3 regions of the Saccharophagus degradans 2-40 genome follow, and region 1 is predicted to be linked to each of the others. Evidence: predicted binding sites of a transcription regulator. Region 1 holds the regulator's gene; each other region holds the start of a gene.

Region 1 (6,161 bases):
ATACTGCAATGGATAGCTACTTACTGGATGAAACCAGAAAGCTGCACATTTGTGGTAATAACCCAGATTGTTCTGGCTACGAAGTAGAGGCCGGTAGCTTTAAAATTAAAGGTTACGAAGGCCCGGTTATTGAATGCGATAAGTGCGGCCAAGACATGCAGTTAAAGTCGGGTCGATTTGGTAAATACTTTGGCTGCACAAGCGAAAGCTGCAGCAATACTAGAAAGCTATTGCGTAACGGTGAAGCTGCGCCGCCCAAAATGGACCCAGTAAAAATGCCAGAGCTTAAATGCGAGAAGGTAGACGATACCTACGTATTGCGCGATGGTGCTTCGGGCATTTTCTTGGCTGCGAGTCAGTTTCCTAAAAACAGAGAAACGCGAGCGCCACTAGTAAAAGAGCTGTTGCCACACAAAGACGAAATAGACCCCAAGTACGACTTTTTGATGAAGGCACCACTGCAGGATAATAACGGCTTGGATACTATTGTTCGCTACAGCCGTAAAACCAAAGAGCAGTATGTGCAAACCGAAGTAGACGGTAAGGCCACAGGCTGGAAAGCGTTTTACGAGGGTGGTAAATGGGTGATTAGCGATGAGCAAAAACCTAAAAAACCCGCTAAAAAAGCAGCTACAAAAACGAAAGCTAAGCCGAAAGCAAAAGCCAAGGCTAAAAAAGACGAATAGCCGGTAATATTGTAATTGTGTGTTAAAACTATCCCTCAAAGAGCAATCTTTGGGGGATAGTTGCATTGGGGCAAAACAAAGTTTGGAGCAGTGAATGAGTAAAGCATTAAAACTGGCGAGCATGGTAAATCAGCAGCTCGCATTTGCTAAATCTCTGTGGCAGCAAGCAGAGAGTTTGGGCGCGGGTTTTAACGCGCACGCGTGTAAGCAGGCCGGTATCATGCAGTTGTGTACAGGGCTGTGCTTGTATGCAAAAGAGATTGGTTTAGTTGAGGATGAAACGCTGCCTGTGAGTGTAAACGCTATATTGGCTAAGCTATTGGCAATGGGAGATGGCGTAGGGGCAGACTTTAGGTATGAGCAGTTGCGCGATTTGGCGCGCGATGATTCTTCTTGGTTAGCCCATATTGCTGCAATAGAGCCTAGCTTATTTGAACCCAAGCCTGTTCCGGCTCCTGCGGATGAAAATATCATTGCGGTATCTTTGGGCGCGCAGCGCGAAACGCATTGGTTGAATGTTGAATTAGCTATATTGCAGGGTATACGTGACCAATGTGCAGGGTTAATTCGTGATCAGCGTGAAGTTTCATCGGAATACTAGTATTTTGTTACTTGCTTTGCTTTGTTTAGGCGTTTGCGATGGTAATTTGAGATTTAGCCGTGAATGGGCAGATAAATAAAGCCTACTTTGGTAGAATAGCCATCCAAACACATGAATTGAGTTGTGCCGACATTCTATGTCTACGTTATATGAAATTGTTGAAATGCCAAACGGCGAAATTGCGTTAAAGCGAGCTGATGAGGTGGATGAAGAGTCTGGCTTAGAGCCGCTTGTGTCTATCCGGTTCTCGGAAGAGTCTCTTTATTTTTTAAACGAAGCAAAATTAGAAGTAGCAAAAGCCATGATTGAAGCTGGCTTGCAGGCGGCGGGTGATTTAACCGACCCTCAGCTCGTAGAGGAAGAAGCCGCTACTGCCATTCTGGAAGGTGAGCCTACTCTTCATTGATGTCATTAATATCATAGATATCATTAGCGTTATTGATGTCGTTAATGCCACCTAAGTTGTGGTGCCATAAATGACATGGTGTAATTAGCCGCTAATCACTAGTTTCTCTTCAAGGTTACGAGCTAAATTTTCAAATATATGCGCTGCTAGTTCTTATATGTTTTCTTTGGGCTTGCTCTTTTAAGGTAAAGTTTAAGCTAAGCCTTACGCCTTAAAAGTGTTGTGTGGCGCTGCAGTGTTTCATTAATTAGTGTGAATTACTGTGCTTGCCTGTTGCGTAATAAAAGCCCGCGAGTATTGCCTTGAATAGCTGCGCTTTCTAATTGCCTGCAGTCTTGATCTGTTAAATCGTGGGCGGTGCACACTACTGTATGGCTGCAACCATTAGCCAGGGCATCCCAAAGTAGGGCGCCAGTTTTACCTATTGTTTTGCTTGGGTGAATAAGGCGTAACCTAGAAAGATTAAAGCCGTATTCTTGCAAAAGCGTTTTACTAATACCGGTGGGCGCAATCCAAGTTAGCCAGCGGTCGTTACACTTGTTGGTTAAGTGCGCAAGCATTGGCAAAAGTATTGCCGATTGATCGTCGCCAAATTCAGACAAAATAATCTCGGTAATACCAGCGTTACTTGGTTTGGTTTCGGGTAGAGCTGCGAGTAAAGAAAGTTGTGCGGCCATAATTATAACTCTCGACGAATAATGCCTACGCTTAGGCCTTCAATAGAAAAGTTTGCATCCCGTAAATCCACTTCAATAATATTGAAGTCTGGGTTTTCAGGAAGTAATTGGATGGTTGCGTTGTTGCGTTCGCGCTTAAAGCGTTTAACCGTAACTTCATCTTCTATACGGGCTACCACAATATCGCCATTCTTTACTTGTGTTGTGCTGTGCACAGCAAGTAAGTCGCCATCTAAAATACCCGCATCGCGCATACTCATACCCTGTACTTTTAAAAGGTAGTTTGCTTGAGGGTAGAAAAAGTCGGGGGGGACGTCGCAGTAATCTTCAATATTCTGCTCTGCCAAAATTGGGTTACCTGCCGCCACTCGGCCAATTAATGGAATGCCTTGAATGGTTTCTGGTAAGCGAATACCGCGCGATGCACCTGGTACCATTTCAATAGCGCCTTTGCGGGCTAAGGCTTTAAGGTGTTCTTCGGCCGCATTAGCAGAGCGAAAGCCGAGTTGATTGGCTATTTCTGCCCGAGTAGGTGGGTAACCGGTGTCTTCTATGTGACTTTTTATTAGGTCTAGTACTTCCTGTTGACGCGTTGTCAATTTGTACATGGTTCCCCCTAGGGTAAATGCGATTGGATGAATATACAGTACTTGTGATTATATACAGTAAATTCGGTTTGGCAACCCTCAATCGCAATTCCTATTTTGGGGGCTACATATCGTCGAACCCCACAAAGCCATCCGGCTCTATTAGTTCAATGGGGTTCATGTAGTCGTTGTTTTCAAAATCGGAGGTGTCTGACCAGAAGTCTTCAGAGTCTAACCCGTAGGCGCCGGCTTCATCGGTGGGAGCTTGCGCTTGGATAATTCTCATTTGGCCCCACGACTCAATATCAAATTCATCAATATCGCCATCTTGGTATTGTACTTCTATGGTGCCGCTCTTTTCGTCTATAGCGACGACTTCGAACAATTGGGCGTTGGTGAGGTCTTCGTACCAGCTGTTTATAGGTGGGTAGTATGAGGCCATTGTCGATCTCCGACTTGATTGCGTTTAGTGTGCGTGCTCCTTGATAGAGTTACTTTGGTAAGATTGTGCTGTCATCCTGCTTTAAAGTTATCACCGGTCGGGCGACTTTGCGAACAGTGAATGGCGGTGTATAAAGCGCGCTAACAAAATAGGGTGGTGCCAAATCTCATATGGGTTATTAGCTTTTACTACTAAGCGATTGTTATGTTTAAAAAAGTACGGCTGCTGGTGTGCGGCAGGGGTAGCGGCCATGTAACGGTCTGGGAATATCACCGTAGGGGCTGATAAAAAAATGATCTAAAGCTAGAGGTTCTGGGAGGCATTTAGTTAAAAATACCGGTTTATGTTCGTTAGGCGCCTAAACGATTATAAACCCTGTAATTTGAAGGGCTTTTCTTGACATGATCCGAGGTTAAACCGTATGGTTTGCGCCGATTAAAACGATAACATTCAGGGCGGTTTTTATGGCGCAAAACGAGACGGTTGATCGTATTTTGAACGCCGCTACGATTTTATTTGCCGAACGAGGCTTCGCGGAGACTTCCCTGCGTACGATTACTGGCATGGCAGACGTAAATTTGGCGTCGGTAAATTACCATTTCGGGTCTAAAAAGGAGCTTATTCAAGCGGTTTTTACTCGGTTTATGACTCCGTTTTGTAAAGAACTAGACCGCAGGCTGGATGACTATGAGCATGCTGGGCAGCAGTCGCCCAACCCAGATGTGTTGCTACGGCATCTGTTTGCCGCCTTCAAGGCGGTAACCGAAGAGATTAACGAGCCACCGCAGCGCTTTATGAAACTGCTTGGTTTGGCTTATTCCCAATCGCAAGAGCATTTAAGGCTAAGTATTATTGAGCAATTTGGCGGTACCTATACGCGTTTTACCCACGCGTTAAAAGGCTCCTTGCCCGAAATGTCGAATGTTACTTTTTATTGGCGTTTGTATTTTATGCTTGGTGCTGCGGTTTTTACGCTTTCTAGTTACGATTCTATTCGCGGCATTTTAAATGCTGACTACCACGAAGATACCGCTCTCGATGCGGCCATAGAGCTAATGATTCCATCATTAGTGGGGATGCTAAATGTTGGAGACTAACAATCAATTGCTTGGTCCAGTTATTGCGGATATTGCCGGTCAAACTCTTTCCGATGAAGATATAGCGCTAATAAAGAACCCGCTAATTGGCGGGTTAATACTGTTTACCCGTAACTATTCAACCCCTTCACAGCTTGACGCGCTAGTTAAGCAAATTCGCAGTGTACGGGCAGATATAATTCTTGCTGTTGACCACGAGGGTGGCAGGGTGCAGCGCTTTCGGGAAGGCTTTACCCGCATTCCAGCTATGCAAGTATTTGCCAGCGCTTATAAAGCTCGTGCCGAGTTAACCCTTGCGCTTGCCTGTAATACCGGCTGGTTAATGGCTAGTGAACTTCGCGCTTACGACATAGATATTAGCTTTGCACCAGTATTGGATGTGGATGATAGTTTTAGCAGCATTATTGGCGATAGAGCTTTTTCTTCAGACCCCAAAGCTGTTACTGCGCTAGCGGGTGCATTTATAGACGGTATGCAACAAGCAGGTATGGCTTGTACCGGTAAGCATTTTCCTGGGCATGGCAGTGTGCGTGCCGATAGCCATTTAGAGCTGCCAGTGGATTATCGCTCGCTCGAAGCTATAGAGCAGCTCGATTTAATGCCTTTTGCTAAGTTGCAAAGTAAGCTTGATGCTGTAATGCCTGCCCATATATTGTTCCCAGAGGTTGACGATCAGCCCGTTGGCTTTTCTTCTGTTTGGCTGCAAAAAATATTGCGCGATAAAATGGCCTACGACGGTGTAATTTTTAGTGATGATTTGACGATGGAAGGTGCCGCCGTGGCGGGTAGCTTCGGGGAGCGAGCCATAAAAGCAATGAGCGCTGGCTGCGACACATTATTGGTTTGCAACAATCGCGAGGCCACCCTTGAGGTTATTCAGACATTGGCAGATAACGGCAACTATTCTACCTCTATTCGATTGACCAGAATGCGGGGGAAAGCAGGGGCGCAACCTATTTATGATTTACACAATAATAAACGCTGGCAAGAAACCAAAGAAGCATTACTAGCACTTGCTTAATCAGAGGTTCCTTAATTTAAAGTTGAGGCAAATGAATTTAATTGATGGAGTAAATAGTGGACGCTTTTAAATCTACGCTGCAAGAGTGGTTAGGGGAGCTAGCAGGCAAAGAAAACCTTTGGATTGCAGAGGTTTTTATTGTTGTGTTTTGCACCCTTATTGTTGCGCTAGTAGTAAGTACCTTTTTAAACAAGCTCAAGAAAAAGTCGCTGTTAACCAAAACCCTTTGGGATGATGCGTTTTTTCATTCTTTGGCAGCGCCAGCAAAATGGTTTGTATGGGTACTTGGCTTAACAACTGCAGCAACAATTGCCTCAAAGCACTCCGAGTCGGCCATTTTAGAGGCCATTGCCACGGTTCGCCACGTAGGCTATATCGTAATTGTTACTTGGTTTGTAACGGGGTTTATCTCCAAAGCAGAAAAAAACTTAATTGACCCTGAATACAGTCGTCAGCCTATGGATAGAACCACGGCTATGGCGCTGGGTAAATTATTGCGTATATCGGTAATTATTACCGCGATGTTGGTGGCGTTGCAGTCGCTGGGCTACAGTATTTCGGGCGTGTTAGCCTTTGGTGGCATTGGCGGTATAGCGGTAGGTTTTGCGGCGAAAGACCTACTTGCCAACTTTTTTGGCGGGTTA
Region 2 (6,161 bases), 2.5 Mb from region 1:
CCAGGTTTGCGCGGGTGCAAAGGTATAGAGTTCACCTTGTACTCTGTTAAAGCTAGCTGCAGGTTCGCCCCAGTTTTTAGCGAGTTGAGTAAAGCGTATTGTTAATTCGGTTTTCAGTGTTTGCGCTTGCAGCTTAGTTTGGCTAAGCGCCGCTTTTGCACGCAGTACATCGGCTTCTGGTGCAGCGCCCAATTCTGCACGCTTGGTTACACTAGTGAGAGTTGTTTGTGCGAGTTGTACAGAATAGTTTGCAAGGCTTACTTGTTCTTGAAGTGCCAGTGCATTTATAAAATCGCGCGAAAGATTGCCAAGTACGTCTAGGGTTTCAATTTGTTGTTGCGCTAAGGCTAATTGTTGTTGCGCATCGACAACGGTAATGCGGGCGTTTTGCTTGTCGCCAAGTTCAATTGCCGATGACAGCGCCAATGTAATCTCTGCCGAATCCGTACCGGCAATTTCGCCGCTGCCGGCAAAATTCTCGGCTTCTAGCGCCAAAGTAAATTGTGGTTTTAGTTGTGCTTGCTTACGCTGCGCGGTTAGCGCCTTATGTTTAAATTCAAAGCCGCGCAGCTGCGGGTTGTGGCTAAGCGTTTTTTCTATTGCCTGAGGCAAGGTTAGCGTTTGAGCGTGTGCGGTGCCAAAAGTTACCGCGCACAAGGTGGCGGCAAACACCAATAAATAGCGTATTAAGTGCATGGAGTTATCCTGCAGTTTAGTTTTAACAAAAGTTTGTAGCGTTATTTGTAGCGCTAATTGCGTACGCGCCAATTAAAAGGCGGTTTTGGGGTGCGAAAACTAAAGAATGGGAGGGCGGTAAAGGCTGGTGCTGCGATTAATGGGGGCGGCAGTAGCGTGCTGCGGAATTTGTATTGTGGGTGAGCTTATAACTAATACTAGCTCGCGACCAACAAAGGGCGTGCCGTGAGCGCCGTGGCAGCAGTGATGATCGCAGTTGTGACAGTCCGATGTACCAGAGTCGCTAGCTTGGCTGGCGCCTTTAAGGTTTACGGTGTGTAGAGAATTATCACTAAGGTGCTTGTCGGCCTCTAGCGCGTTACCTAGCTGGTGCCACTGATGGGCGTCTGCCATAGCCATTGTTGTTTGCAGGGCAAACAGGGCGAGCAGTATGTAGGTAAGGCGTTTTAGCATAACGGTATTAAATGGAGCCTGTTCCAGCGCGTAAACCTAAAGTTGGGTGGCCCATCCTAGCTATCTCTTCAAGTTAAATAAAGCCCGAAAGCCGCAATTTTAACTTTATTCGGTGAGTGGAAAGTGGGTGCCTAAGCTGTATTGCCCCAATCTTGGGCTGAGATTAGTAGGGATTAATTGAAATTGCTGTCTATTTATACATGTTTCCTCTCGCCAGCTTGGGCGAATAAGGTACAATGCCGGCCATGGACGTATCTTACTTACTTGACGGTTTAAATGAGCCCCAGCGCGAAGCGGTATCCGCCCCGCTGGGTAATATTCTTGTGCTTGCGGGGGCTGGCAGCGGTAAAACGCGAGTGCTGGTGCACCGTATCGCCTGGCATATTCAGGTGGAAGGCCTTTCGCCCCACCAGATTATGGCGGTAACCTTTACCAATAAGGCCGCGCGCGAAATGCGTTCGCGCCTAGATGAGATTATGGGTGAGCGCTTAGGCCCTAGTGGCGTGCGCAGTATGTGGGTAGGTACCTTCCACGGTATTGCTCACCGCTTATTAAAGGCCCACTGGCAAGAAGCCGGTTTGCCACAAAACTTCCAAATATTGGATAGCGACGATCAACTGCGCGTAGTTAAGCGCGTTTATCAAGAGCTGCAAATTGACGACAGTCGCTTCCCGTTCAAGCAAGCCCAGTGGTTTATTAACGGTCAAAAAGACGAAGGTATTCGGCCGCAATATATTCAAGAGGGGCACGACCCGTTCCTTGCCACCATGAAGCAGGTATACGCCGCCTACGAAGAAGCCTGCGCGCGTGCTGGTGTGGTGGATTTCGCCGAGCTGCTATTGCGATCCCACGAGTTGTGGTTAAAAAATCCCACGTTGCTTAAACACTACCAAAACCGTTTTCGCGCCTTGCTGGTGGACGAATTTCAAGATACCAACTCGGTACAGTATGCCTGGTTGCGGGTGCTGGCAGGGCCAGAGGGCTGTATTACGGCGGTAGGTGACGACGACCAATCTATTTACGGTTGGCGCGGTGCCAAAATAGAAAATATTCAGCAGTTTGAAGTAGATTTTAAAAACGTAAACACCATTCGCTTAGAGCAAAACTACCGTTCTACGGGCACCATATTGGAAGCCGCCAACGCGGTTATTACCAATAACTCGCAGCGACTGGGTAAAAAACTGTGGACATCGGGCGCCGATGGCGAGCTTATCGATTTATATTCTGCATTTAATGAGCAAGATGAAGCGCGTTATATCGTCGAGCGCATTTCTGAATGGGTGAAAGATGGCGGCGCTCGCGAAGACGTTGCTGTGCTGTATCGCTCGAATGCTCAATCGCGGGTGCTAGAAGAAGCGTTTATTCGCGAAGGCATGGCGTACCGCATATACGGTGGTCAGCGATTCTACGAGCGCCTAGAAATTAAAAATGCCCTGGCCTATGGTCGACTCATTTTAAACCGCCAAGACGATGCCGCCTTTGAGCGGGTTATTAACACGCCAACGCGCGGTATAGGCAGCAAAACGGTGGATACTCTTCGCCTAATGGCGCGCGAGCAAGGCTTTAGCATGTACGAAGCCATGTTGGGCGCTATTCGCAATGGTGTATTTACCGCTCGCGCAACAAATGCATTAAAAGCGTTCGACGAATTGTTAAAGCTGTTAGAAGCCAGTATTGCTGCGGCGCGCTTGCCAGATCAAATGGATATTATTATTAATGAATCTGGCTTAAAAGATTTTCACGCAAAAGAAAAAGGTGAGCGCGGTCAGGCGCGACTAGAAAACTTGAACGAATTAGTTGTGGCCTGCGGCGCATTTAATGCCGAAGACGACGAGATATCTCCGCTGGCAGAATTTTTAGATCGCGCTGCGCTAGATGCCGGCGATCAACAAGCCGATGAGTACGAAGATGCGGTGCAAATGATGACTCTGCACAGCGCAAAGGGTTTGGAATTCCCGCTGGTCTTCTTGGTGGGCATGGAAGAAAACCTCTTCCCCCATAAAATGAGTATGGAAGATGCCGGTGGCTTAGAAGAGGAGCGTCGACTGGCTTATGTAGGCATTACCCGCGCTATGAAAAAGCTGGTGCTTACCTATGCAGAAAGCCGCCGCATGTATGGCAACGAAAATTTTAATGCTATATCGCGTTTTGTAAGGGAAATTCCTAAGCAGCTTGTTGAAGAAGTGCGTATTAACACTACCGTTACACGCCCCAGTAGTTACTCCACATCCCCATTGTTAACCGGCACAACCTCTACAGAAGGTTTTAGCCTAGGCCAAAGTGTGTACCACCCAATATTTGGCGACGGAGTAATCTTGCAGTTTGAGGGTCAGGGTCCCAGCGCGCGAGTGCAGGTAAACTTTAGTACCGAAGGCACCAAATGGTTGGTGCTACAGTATGCGAAGCTGGAAGCTATTTAATCGCTAACGTTGAGTGGCTAATTGCAAACTCAAAAAAGTAAAAAAATAATTAAAGAGAATGGAAATGGAAACGAGATATTCACCGGCTTGGTTGCCCGCGGCATTGCTTGCGGCGGTTGCTATAATTGGAGTATTGGCTACTGCCTTGGTAGTGCAAAAGTGCAAGGCGCCCCATAAGCAGCAGTTGGTGGGTGATGTGGTGCAACAGCAGCACTACGAATGGAAAATGGTAACCACTTGGCCTAAAAATTTCCCCGGCTTGGGCTTGGCGCCAGAAAATTTTGCCAAAATGGTTAACACCATGAGTAACGGTCGTTTAACGGTGAGCGTGCATGGCGCTAACGAAATTGTACCGGCGCTGGGCGTGTTTGGGGCTGTGTCTTCGGGTAGTGTGCAAATGGGGCACAGTGCTGCCTACTATTGGAAAGGTAAAATCCCCGCCGCTGTCTTTTTTACTTCTGTTCCTTTTGGTATGAACGCGCAAGAGCTAAACGGCTGGCTGCACTACGGTGGCGGTTTAGAATTGTGGCGCGAAACCTATGCACCGTTTAATTTAATTCCTTTTGCGGCGGGTAATACCGGTGTGCAAATGGGCGGCTGGTTTAATAAAGAAATAAACTCTATAAACGATTTACAGGGTTTAAAAATGCGCATCCCTGGGTTGGGCGGCGAAGTGTTTAGCCGCGCTGGCGGTACGGCAGTGAATATCCCTGGCGGTGAGCTGTATACTTCGCTGCAATCGGGTGTAATAGACGCAACCGAATGGGTTGGCCCCTACAACGATCTCGCATTTGGTTTTCATCAAATTGCAAAATACTACTACTACCCAGGCTGGCACGAACCTGGCCCCACATTAGAAATTATAGTTAACAAAGACGCCTACAACAGCCTGCCTGAAGATTTACAAAAAATAATAGAGGTTGCCGCCCGCGCGGTAAACCAAGATATGCTCGACGAATACACAGCGCGCAACAATGCCGCGTTGGCAGAGCTAGTAGAAAAACATAATGTAGATGTACGGCCCTACCCCGATGACGTAATTGCCAGTTTAAAAACACTGTCTGAAGAGGTGTTTGCTGAGTTGGCCGCGGATGATAAACAATTCGCAAAGGTATATGCATCCTATAGCGACTATTTAACCAAGGTGCGTAAATACCACGAAATTAGCGAGGAAGCTTATTTTGAAAAGAGGTGAAGTGTGAAGGCTGCGAGCGAATAGCAAAGCTCACAGTTTAATTATAATAATATGAGAGATGACAATGAAAACTATAATATTAAAACGATTGCTAGTCGTTACCCTAATTGTGCTAACCCAAGCCTGTGCAGTTGTACTGCCAACAGAAACCAATAACCCCGTAAAGCACCCCTTTAAGCCCGGTGAGGGCGCCGTTGTTGTATCCATAACGTCTAATTCTGCTCAGCTAAATTATGTAAGCAAAATAACGTTAGAGCAGGTATTACCGCCTAATTATGCAAGCGGTGCTAAAAAAGCTACCCCCACGCAATACTATTTGAACGACATTAAAAACATTAATCGCGATACTAGTTTTCTTGCGGGTAACCTACCAGCGGGGGAATATAAGTTAGTCGCACTGCAAGCACCTGTGGGTGCGCCGGGTACTGTGTCGTACTCGCTAAGAAATTTTAATACCTCTATCGTTGGCAATATTGTAGTAAAGCCAAATCAAATATCCGATTTAGGGCGCGTAGTGCTTACAGCTATAAACCTTAATGCTGGTATTGGGCGAAGCAAGCAGTATTTAGATAACGCAGAGCTTATTAAAAAATACTTGCCAGAGTGGACAGCCATAGAAACCTACACAGTGGATTCCGGTTGGCTAGAGCCGCGCAAAGACATTGATATCGCCGAGGGCTTTGCAACGATTTATCCGATAGGCATGAACGCGATAACCGATTTAGAGGCCGGTTATGTTGCTGGTGCGAGCCGCATGGGCACCATGCATGTTAGAACACCAAAGGGCTTTTGGAAAACAGTTGTACAAGCACCAGACTTTTTGCCTATTCGCTCTATAGCACTTCACCCAGATGACAATGTGCGATTTATTGTTGGTGCCGAGAGCGCAAAACTATTCAAAATAAACAAAGAATTTGAATTTATAGAAATAGATACAGGTAACCTTGTTAACGGTACTATTTTATTTATTGATCAAGATAAACAAACAAAGCGCTGGTACTTGGGTGTGCGTCAAGAGGCGCGCAGTGCCGATGATAAGCCACCAACATTGGCCGTCTATTATTCTGACGATTTAGAGTCGGGTGATTGGACTGCTTTAATAGAAGCATCGGTAGCGTGGAGCGCGTGGAGCGGCGAAACATATGCTTGGGTTTGGCCGCGTTCTAATGGTTTAGGTTTTGCCTCTACAGAAACCAGCTCGGTACATTGTTTTGATTACGTCTCACAAGCGTGGACACAATACCCCATACCAAACGATCAGCGCTTAATAGGGTTAACGGGCGGCGCCAACGATTCTATTGGCGTGTTGGCCGGTAAGAGTGGCGGTTTTGCCGGTGTATTTGCCAATACCTACTACACAACAAATTGTGGGGAGAGTTGGGTGCAAACCTATTCGC
Region 3 (6,161 bases), 1.2 Mb from region 1:
TTTCTTCTCAATATAGTTGCCCTGCTGTACGCGAACCTTATATACACCGGGGAATCTGAAGGAAGAGCAAGCGACCAATGAGCCAATTGCGAATAGAATTACTATCGTTTTTACTACTTTTTGCATTATAGGGGTTTCCGAATCCGAGTCAGCCAAGGATAATACCGTTTGTTAAGTGACCTGAGAAGCCCTGTAGGAGAGCGTTAATGGCGATAGAAAATCAAGAGTTGAGAAAAGCCGGCCTCAAAGTCACCCTTCCGAGGGTTAAGATTCTGCAAATCATGGAAAATTCCCAAGATAGACATTTAAGTGCAGAAGATGTGTATAAAGCCCTGTTGGAAGCTGGTGAAGATGTTGGTTTGGCCACCGTATATCGCGTGTTAACCCAATTTGAGAGTGCGGGATTGGTAGAACGTCATAATTTTGATGGCGGCCATTCGGTGTTTGAGCTGGATAGAGGTGATCACCACGATCATATGGTGTGTGTTGAATCTGGCAAAGTCATTGAGTTCCACAACGAGCGTATTGAACAGCTGCAAGAAGAAATTGCTGCAGAGCATGGCTACGAAATTAGCGGCCACAGCTTGGTGCTTTACGTAAAACCTAAAAAGTAACGCGGATTATCGTGTTATTGCAACAGCTTGCAGGGGTAACTCTGTAAGCTTTCAGATTACGGATAAACCCCTCAATTATTTTGCGAAGAGATTAGTCTTTCTAAATCCGCAAATTCTTAGGGTGAAAGCTCAAAAAACGTATGAATATGTCCCTATAACTTGCTCAATTCGTCCATGAATTGAGCATTTTTGATCTTCCTCCCTAAGAATTTACTCGCTGAGATACCAGAATCAGGTTTATGACCAGCCTGAAAGCTTGTAGGGGTAACTCTGCAAGCTTTTTTATTTTGTATGGTTCTGTTTGGTTAGCACTTGCTTGTTAGCTAGCTGGCACGGCTTGTTCTAACATCTCTTTAGCGTGTGCAAGCGATTGTGCAGACGCAGTGTCGCCACCCATCATGCGTGCAAGCTCGGCAATTTTTTGCTCTTGGCTTAAGTAGCTAACGTCAGATTTCACGTCTTTTTTGCTTACCGATTTGCTCACATATAAGTGTTGGTGGGCCTTACTCGCCACTTGGGCAAGGTGAGTAACGCAAATAACTTGGCCTTTTTCGCCTAATTCTCGCAACAACTGGCCAACTATGTCGCCCGTGGGGCCGCCAATACCCACATCCACCTCATCGAATACCATAGTGGGGGTGGTGGAGGTTTGTGCGGTAACAACTTGTATGGCTAAGCTTATGCGTGAAAGCTCACCGCCGGATGCAATTTTGCTGAGTGCTTTGGGTGCTTGGCCTGGGTGTGTAGAAATAAGAAACTCTACCTCTTCGTTGCCGTGGCGATTAGGTTTGGTGGTGGCCGCAGGCAGCGAGATATCGAAGAGGGCGTTTTCCATTGCTAGCTGCTTAAGTTTTTTGTTTACTTGGGTGCTTAGTTTCTTTGCTGCTTGCGCGCGCTTTTCGCTGAGCTTAGCTGCGTAGGTATCGAATTCTGCCTTGGTTTGGGCGGCTTCTTGCTCAAGCGCTTCTAATTGGTCGTCACCGCTGCGCAGGCTGGCAAGTTCGTCAGCTAGTGACTGGTGTAGTGCAATAAGTTCTTCTGGCTGTATGCGGTGTTTGCGGGCTATGTCGTATATTACCGTCAAGCGCGCTTCTACTTCAGGCAGGCGCGATGCATCGTCTTCTATGCTGTCGGTGTGGTGGTCTATTTCGCGTTGGGCTTCCTCTACGTGGATGCTTGCACTGCGAAACAAGCTTTCGGCTTCTTCTAAATGCTTAGACTTGCCCGGCAGTTTACTTAGTATGTGTATAGCTTGGTGTAAGGCCGCGTTTAAGCCTTGTTCATCGTCACTGCACAGTGCGCTAACTTGTTGGCAGCCCTGTTGAATTTCTTCTGAGTTAGCGAGCGTTTTCTGTTCTTCTTCGAGTGCCTCAAGCTCGCCCTCTTGTAAATCTAATTGGTCTAGCTCTTCTACTTGGTAGCGCAGTAATTGAAAGCGCGCGTTAATTTCTTCGCTGTTGTTGCGCACCTGTTCAAGGGTTTGATTGGCTGTGTGCCATTGGTTAAAAGCGGCTTTTATTTGCTTAACCAAATTTTCATTGCCACCAAAATCGTCCAATAAGCGGCGGTGGGTGCTGGTTTTTAGCAGCGATTGGTGTTCGTGCTGGCTGTGAATATCAATAAGGCTTTCGCCAAAGCTGCGCAGCTGCTGCAGAGTAACCGTGTGGCCATTTATGTAGGCGCGTGACCTGCCTTCGGAGGTAACGACACGTCGCAATATACATTCGTCGCCTTGGTCTAGGTCTTGCTCTTCGAGTTGCTTGCGAGCAAAGGGTAGGGCCTTTAAGCAAAAGCTTGCGTGTATATCGGCTTTTTTAGCGCCGGGGCGCACTTTATCTGCGTCGGCTCGGTCGCCAAGGGCCAAGGCAAGGGCGTCTAGGGTGATAGATTTACCCGCGCCGGTCTCGCCGGTAACGGTGGTAAGGCCTGGTTGCAGTTCAAGATCGAGCGTATCAACAAGGGTGAAGTCACTGATATGCAGGTGGGTAAGCATGGTTTTTGGCTCACAGTTAAGGGGTATGGTTATTTATACAGTGGTTTTGAATTGCTTGTAAAGTGCTTTTTTGCTCTTGAATGTTGAGTGGGTGCCCCCATATTCCATGCAGTTCGTTAGGGTGTGGCCTTTTTTTGGCTTTTGCGCTCAACAGTTTCAACGCTTATTTGGTTAAAGGTTTGGAGAACACAGTGACTAATCACGAACAAGATCAACAAGATAATTCGGAACTGCTTGATGATGATCAGGTAACCCTAGAGTCGCAGCAGGCTGCAGACTCCGGCGCAGAAGCTCCTGCTTCAGACGACGTTGCGGCACTACAAGCCGAAATAGCGCGTTTGAATGAAGAGTTGCAAACCACTAAAGAAAACGCCTTGCGCGCTGCCGCCGAAGCGCAAAACGCGCGTCGCAGAGCCGAGCAAGATGTAGAAAAGGCCCATAAATTTGGTTTAGAAAAGTTTGTTGGCGACATTTTACCTGTTGCAGACAACCTAGAGCGCGCAATCGACGCAGCTAAAGCTGAAGGTGCCGATTTAGGTGTGGTGGTAGAAGGTGTTGAGCTAACGCTTAAAACTTTAGTAGATGGTTTGAAGCGCCATAAGGTTGAGCAAATAGACCCTCAAGGCGAGCCCTTTGACCCGCAATTGCATCAGGCTATGACAATGATCGAGCAGCCAGATGTAGAACCCAACACCGTAATCAATGTATTCCAGCGTGGCTACACCCTGCACGGTCGTTTGGTGCGCCCAGCTATGGTGGTGGTATCTAAAGCGTAAGAATTTCTTACTTTAAATGGTTTTAGCCCTTGAATAATTCTCGCTAGAACCAATATTGCAAGTAGCGAATATTACTAATCGGGTAGGTTTCAAAAAGAGCTTACCCTTGTTAACGATTGAAATGCCCAGCGCCAGGCGCTGGATACAGATACAAAAGGTGGAGACACAAAATGGGTAAAATTATTGGTATAGATTTGGGTACAACTAACTCGTGTGTATCCATCTTAGAAGGTAACAAAGCAAAAGTAATTGAGAACTCTGAAGGTGACCGCACTACACCTTCTATTGTTGCATTTACTGAAGACGGCGAAATTCTAGTAGGTCAGAGCGCTAAGCGTCAGGCTGTTACTAACCCGCAAAACACCTTGTTTGCCGTTAAGCGTTTGATCGGTCGTAAGTTTACCGACGACGTTGTACAAAAAGATATTTCCATGGTGCCGTACAAAATTATCGCGGCAGATAATGGCGATGCATGGGTAGAAGTGAAAGGCGACAAAAAAGCACCGCCTCAAATTTCTGCTGAAGTATTGAAAAAAATGAAGAAAACCGCTGAAGATTACTTGGGCGAAACCGTTACCGAAGCGGTTATTACGGTACCTGCGTACTTCAACGACTCTCAGCGTCAAGCAACTAAAGACGCCGGTAAAATTGCTGGTTTAGACGTTAAGCGTATTATTAACGAGCCTACAGCAGCGGCACTGGCTTACGGTATGGATAAATCCAAAGGCGACAGCACTATTGCTGTATACGACCTAGGTGGTGGTACTTTCGATATTTCTATCATCGAAATTGCCGATGTAGATGGCGAGCACCAGTTCGAAGTACTTTCTACTAACGGTGATACTTTCCTTGGTGGTGAAGATTTCGATTTGCGCTTAATTGAATACTTGGCAGAAGAGTTTAAGAAAACAAACGGTATCGATTTACACAACGATCCGCTTGCATTGCAACGCTTAAAAGAAGCGGCAGAGAAAGCCAAAATCGAGCTTTCTTCTAGCCAGCAAACAGAAGTTAACTTGCCATACATTACTGCCGATGCCACTGGCCCTAAACACTTAGTAGTGAAGCTTTCGCGCGCTAAGTTAGAGTCTTTGGTTGAAGAGCTTGTAAACCGTTCTTTAGAGCCGTTAAAAATGGCTATTAAAGACGCTGGCGTTTCTGTAAGCGACATCGACGACGTAATTTTGGTGGGTGGTCAAACCCGTATGCCAATGGTGCAGGCTGCTGTTGCCAAGTTCTTTGGTAAAGAGCCACGTAAAGATGTAAACCCAGATGAAGCAGTAGCAATGGGTGCAGCTATTCAAGGTGCGGTACTTTCTGGTGACGTTAAAGACGTATTGTTGCTAGACGTAACCCCATTAAGCTTGGGTATCGAAACCATGGGCGGTGTAGCAACGCCATTAATCGAGAAGAATACGACTATCCCGACTAAAAAGTCGCAAGTATTCTCTACTGCAGACGACAACCAAACAGCTGTAACTATTCACGTAGTACAGGGTGAGCGTAAGCAAGCGTCGCAGAATAAATCGTTAGGTCGTTTCGACTTGGCGGACATTCCTCCTGCACCACGCGGCATGCCACAAATCGAAGTTACTTTCGATATTGATGCCAACGGTATCTTGAATGTGTCTGCTAAAGATAAGGCTACAGGTAAAGAGCAATCTATCGTTATTAAGGCTTCTTCTGGCTTAAGCGATGATGAAATCGAAAAAATGGTGCAGGACGCAGAAGCTAACGCCGATGCGGACCGCAAGTTCGAAGAAGTTGTGACTGCGAGAAACACGCTGGAAGGGCTTATTCATGCAACCAAGAAAACGCTTGAAGAGGCGGGTGATAAGGCGACGGCAGACGAAAAATCTGCAATCGAAAGCGCAATTGCAGAAGCCGAAGAAGCAGCTAAAGGCGAAGATAAAGATGCGATGGAAGCGGCTACTAAAAAGCTAACTGAAGCATCTAGCTCTCTTGCTCAAAAACTGTATGCAGAGCAAGGCGCTGCGGGTGCAGGTGCAGCAGGCGCTGCTGATGCCGCCGCAGATCAGCCAGCAGACGATGGCGCAGTTGACGCTGAGTTTGAAGAAGTAAAAGAAGACGACGGCAAGTAAGTTGCTGTTTGTTAACCCTTGTTAAGTGCCAAAAGGCGCTTACTTATAGGGCCGAACGACTAAACGCGGGCCTGCCCGCGTTTATGTTTTGTAGCTAATATTTATTAATTCCACCAGGCTGTACCACTTAGCCTTACGACGAAGCCAATACAAACATGTCTAAACGCGATTACTACGAAGTGCTGGGCGTCTCTAAAGATGTGAGTCCGCAAGAGTTAAAGAAAGCTTACCGCAAGGTGGCTATGAAGTATCACCCGGATCGCAACTCGGATGATCCCAACTCTGAAGATAAATTCAAAGAGGCAAGTGAAGCCTACGAAGTGCTTTCTGATGCGCAAAAACGTGCAGCTTATGATCAATATGGTCATGCAGGCGTAGACGGTAATGCAGGCATGGGCGGCGGCGCTGGTGCAGGGAATTTCTCAGATATATTTGGCGATGTATTCGGCGATATATTCGGTGGCGGCGGTGGCCGTCGTCGCGGTGGGCCATCGCGCGGCTCCGATTTGCGTTACACCTTAGATTTAAGCTTAGAAGATGCCGTAAAGGGTACAACGGTTAAAATCCGCGTGCCCACTTTGGTTAGTTGTAAGCCCTGTGGTGGCTCGGGTGCCAAACCCGGTACTAGCCCGCAAACATGTACTACCTGTGGTGGTCATGGGCAGGTGCGTATGCA

Evidence for each region. Region 1 encodes LexA, which represses DNA repair genes until DNA is damaged. Its sites were predicted from a motif close to ACTGTNTNTANANACAGT; they were not measured.
Region 2: uvrD (DNA helicase II) is a predicted target of LexA. The motif match lies at 1,335-1,352, and genes of this name have one in related genera.
Region 3: recN (DNA repair protein RecN) is a predicted target of LexA. The motif match lies at 2,632-2,649, and genes of this name have one in related genera.

The regions. Positions count from the first base shown of each region.
Region 1 is NC_007912.1:2,276,895-2,283,055, forward strand. It holds gene topA (type I DNA topoisomerase) at 1-686, shown strand, start outside; gene SDE_RS09330 (DUF6586 family protein) at 781-1,287, shown strand; gene SDE_RS09335 (hypothetical protein) at 1,424-1,693, shown strand; gene SDE_RS09340 (cell division inhibitor SulA) at 1,951-2,370, opposite strand; gene lexA (transcriptional repressor LexA) at 2,373-2,978, opposite strand; gene SDE_RS09350 (DUF6763 family protein) at 3,082-3,399, opposite strand; gene SDE_RS09355 (TetR/AcrR family transcriptional regulator) at 3,864-4,496, shown strand; gene nagZ (beta-N-acetylhexosaminidase) at 4,483-5,517, shown strand; gene SDE_RS09365 (mechanosensitive ion channel family protein) at 5,574-6,161, shown strand, end outside.
Region 2 is NC_007912.1:4,760,542-4,766,702, reverse strand. It holds gene SDE_RS19670 (TolC family protein) at 1-696, opposite strand, end outside; gene SDE_RS21645 (hypothetical protein) at 796-1,149, opposite strand; gene uvrD (DNA helicase II) at 1,395-3,569, shown strand; gene SDE_RS19655 (TRAP transporter substrate-binding protein) at 3,628-4,764, shown strand; gene SDE_RS19650 (hypothetical protein) at 4,829-6,161, shown strand, end outside.
Region 3 is NC_007912.1:3,461,419-3,467,579, reverse strand. It holds gene SDE_RS14325 (outer membrane protein assembly factor BamE) at 1-126, opposite strand, end outside; gene fur (ferric iron uptake transcriptional regulator) at 207-614, shown strand; gene recN (DNA repair protein RecN) at 934-2,607, opposite strand; gene grpE (nucleotide exchange factor GrpE) at 2,799-3,383, shown strand; gene dnaK (molecular chaperone DnaK) at 3,554-5,485, shown strand; gene dnaJ (molecular chaperone DnaJ) at 5,641-6,161, shown strand, end outside.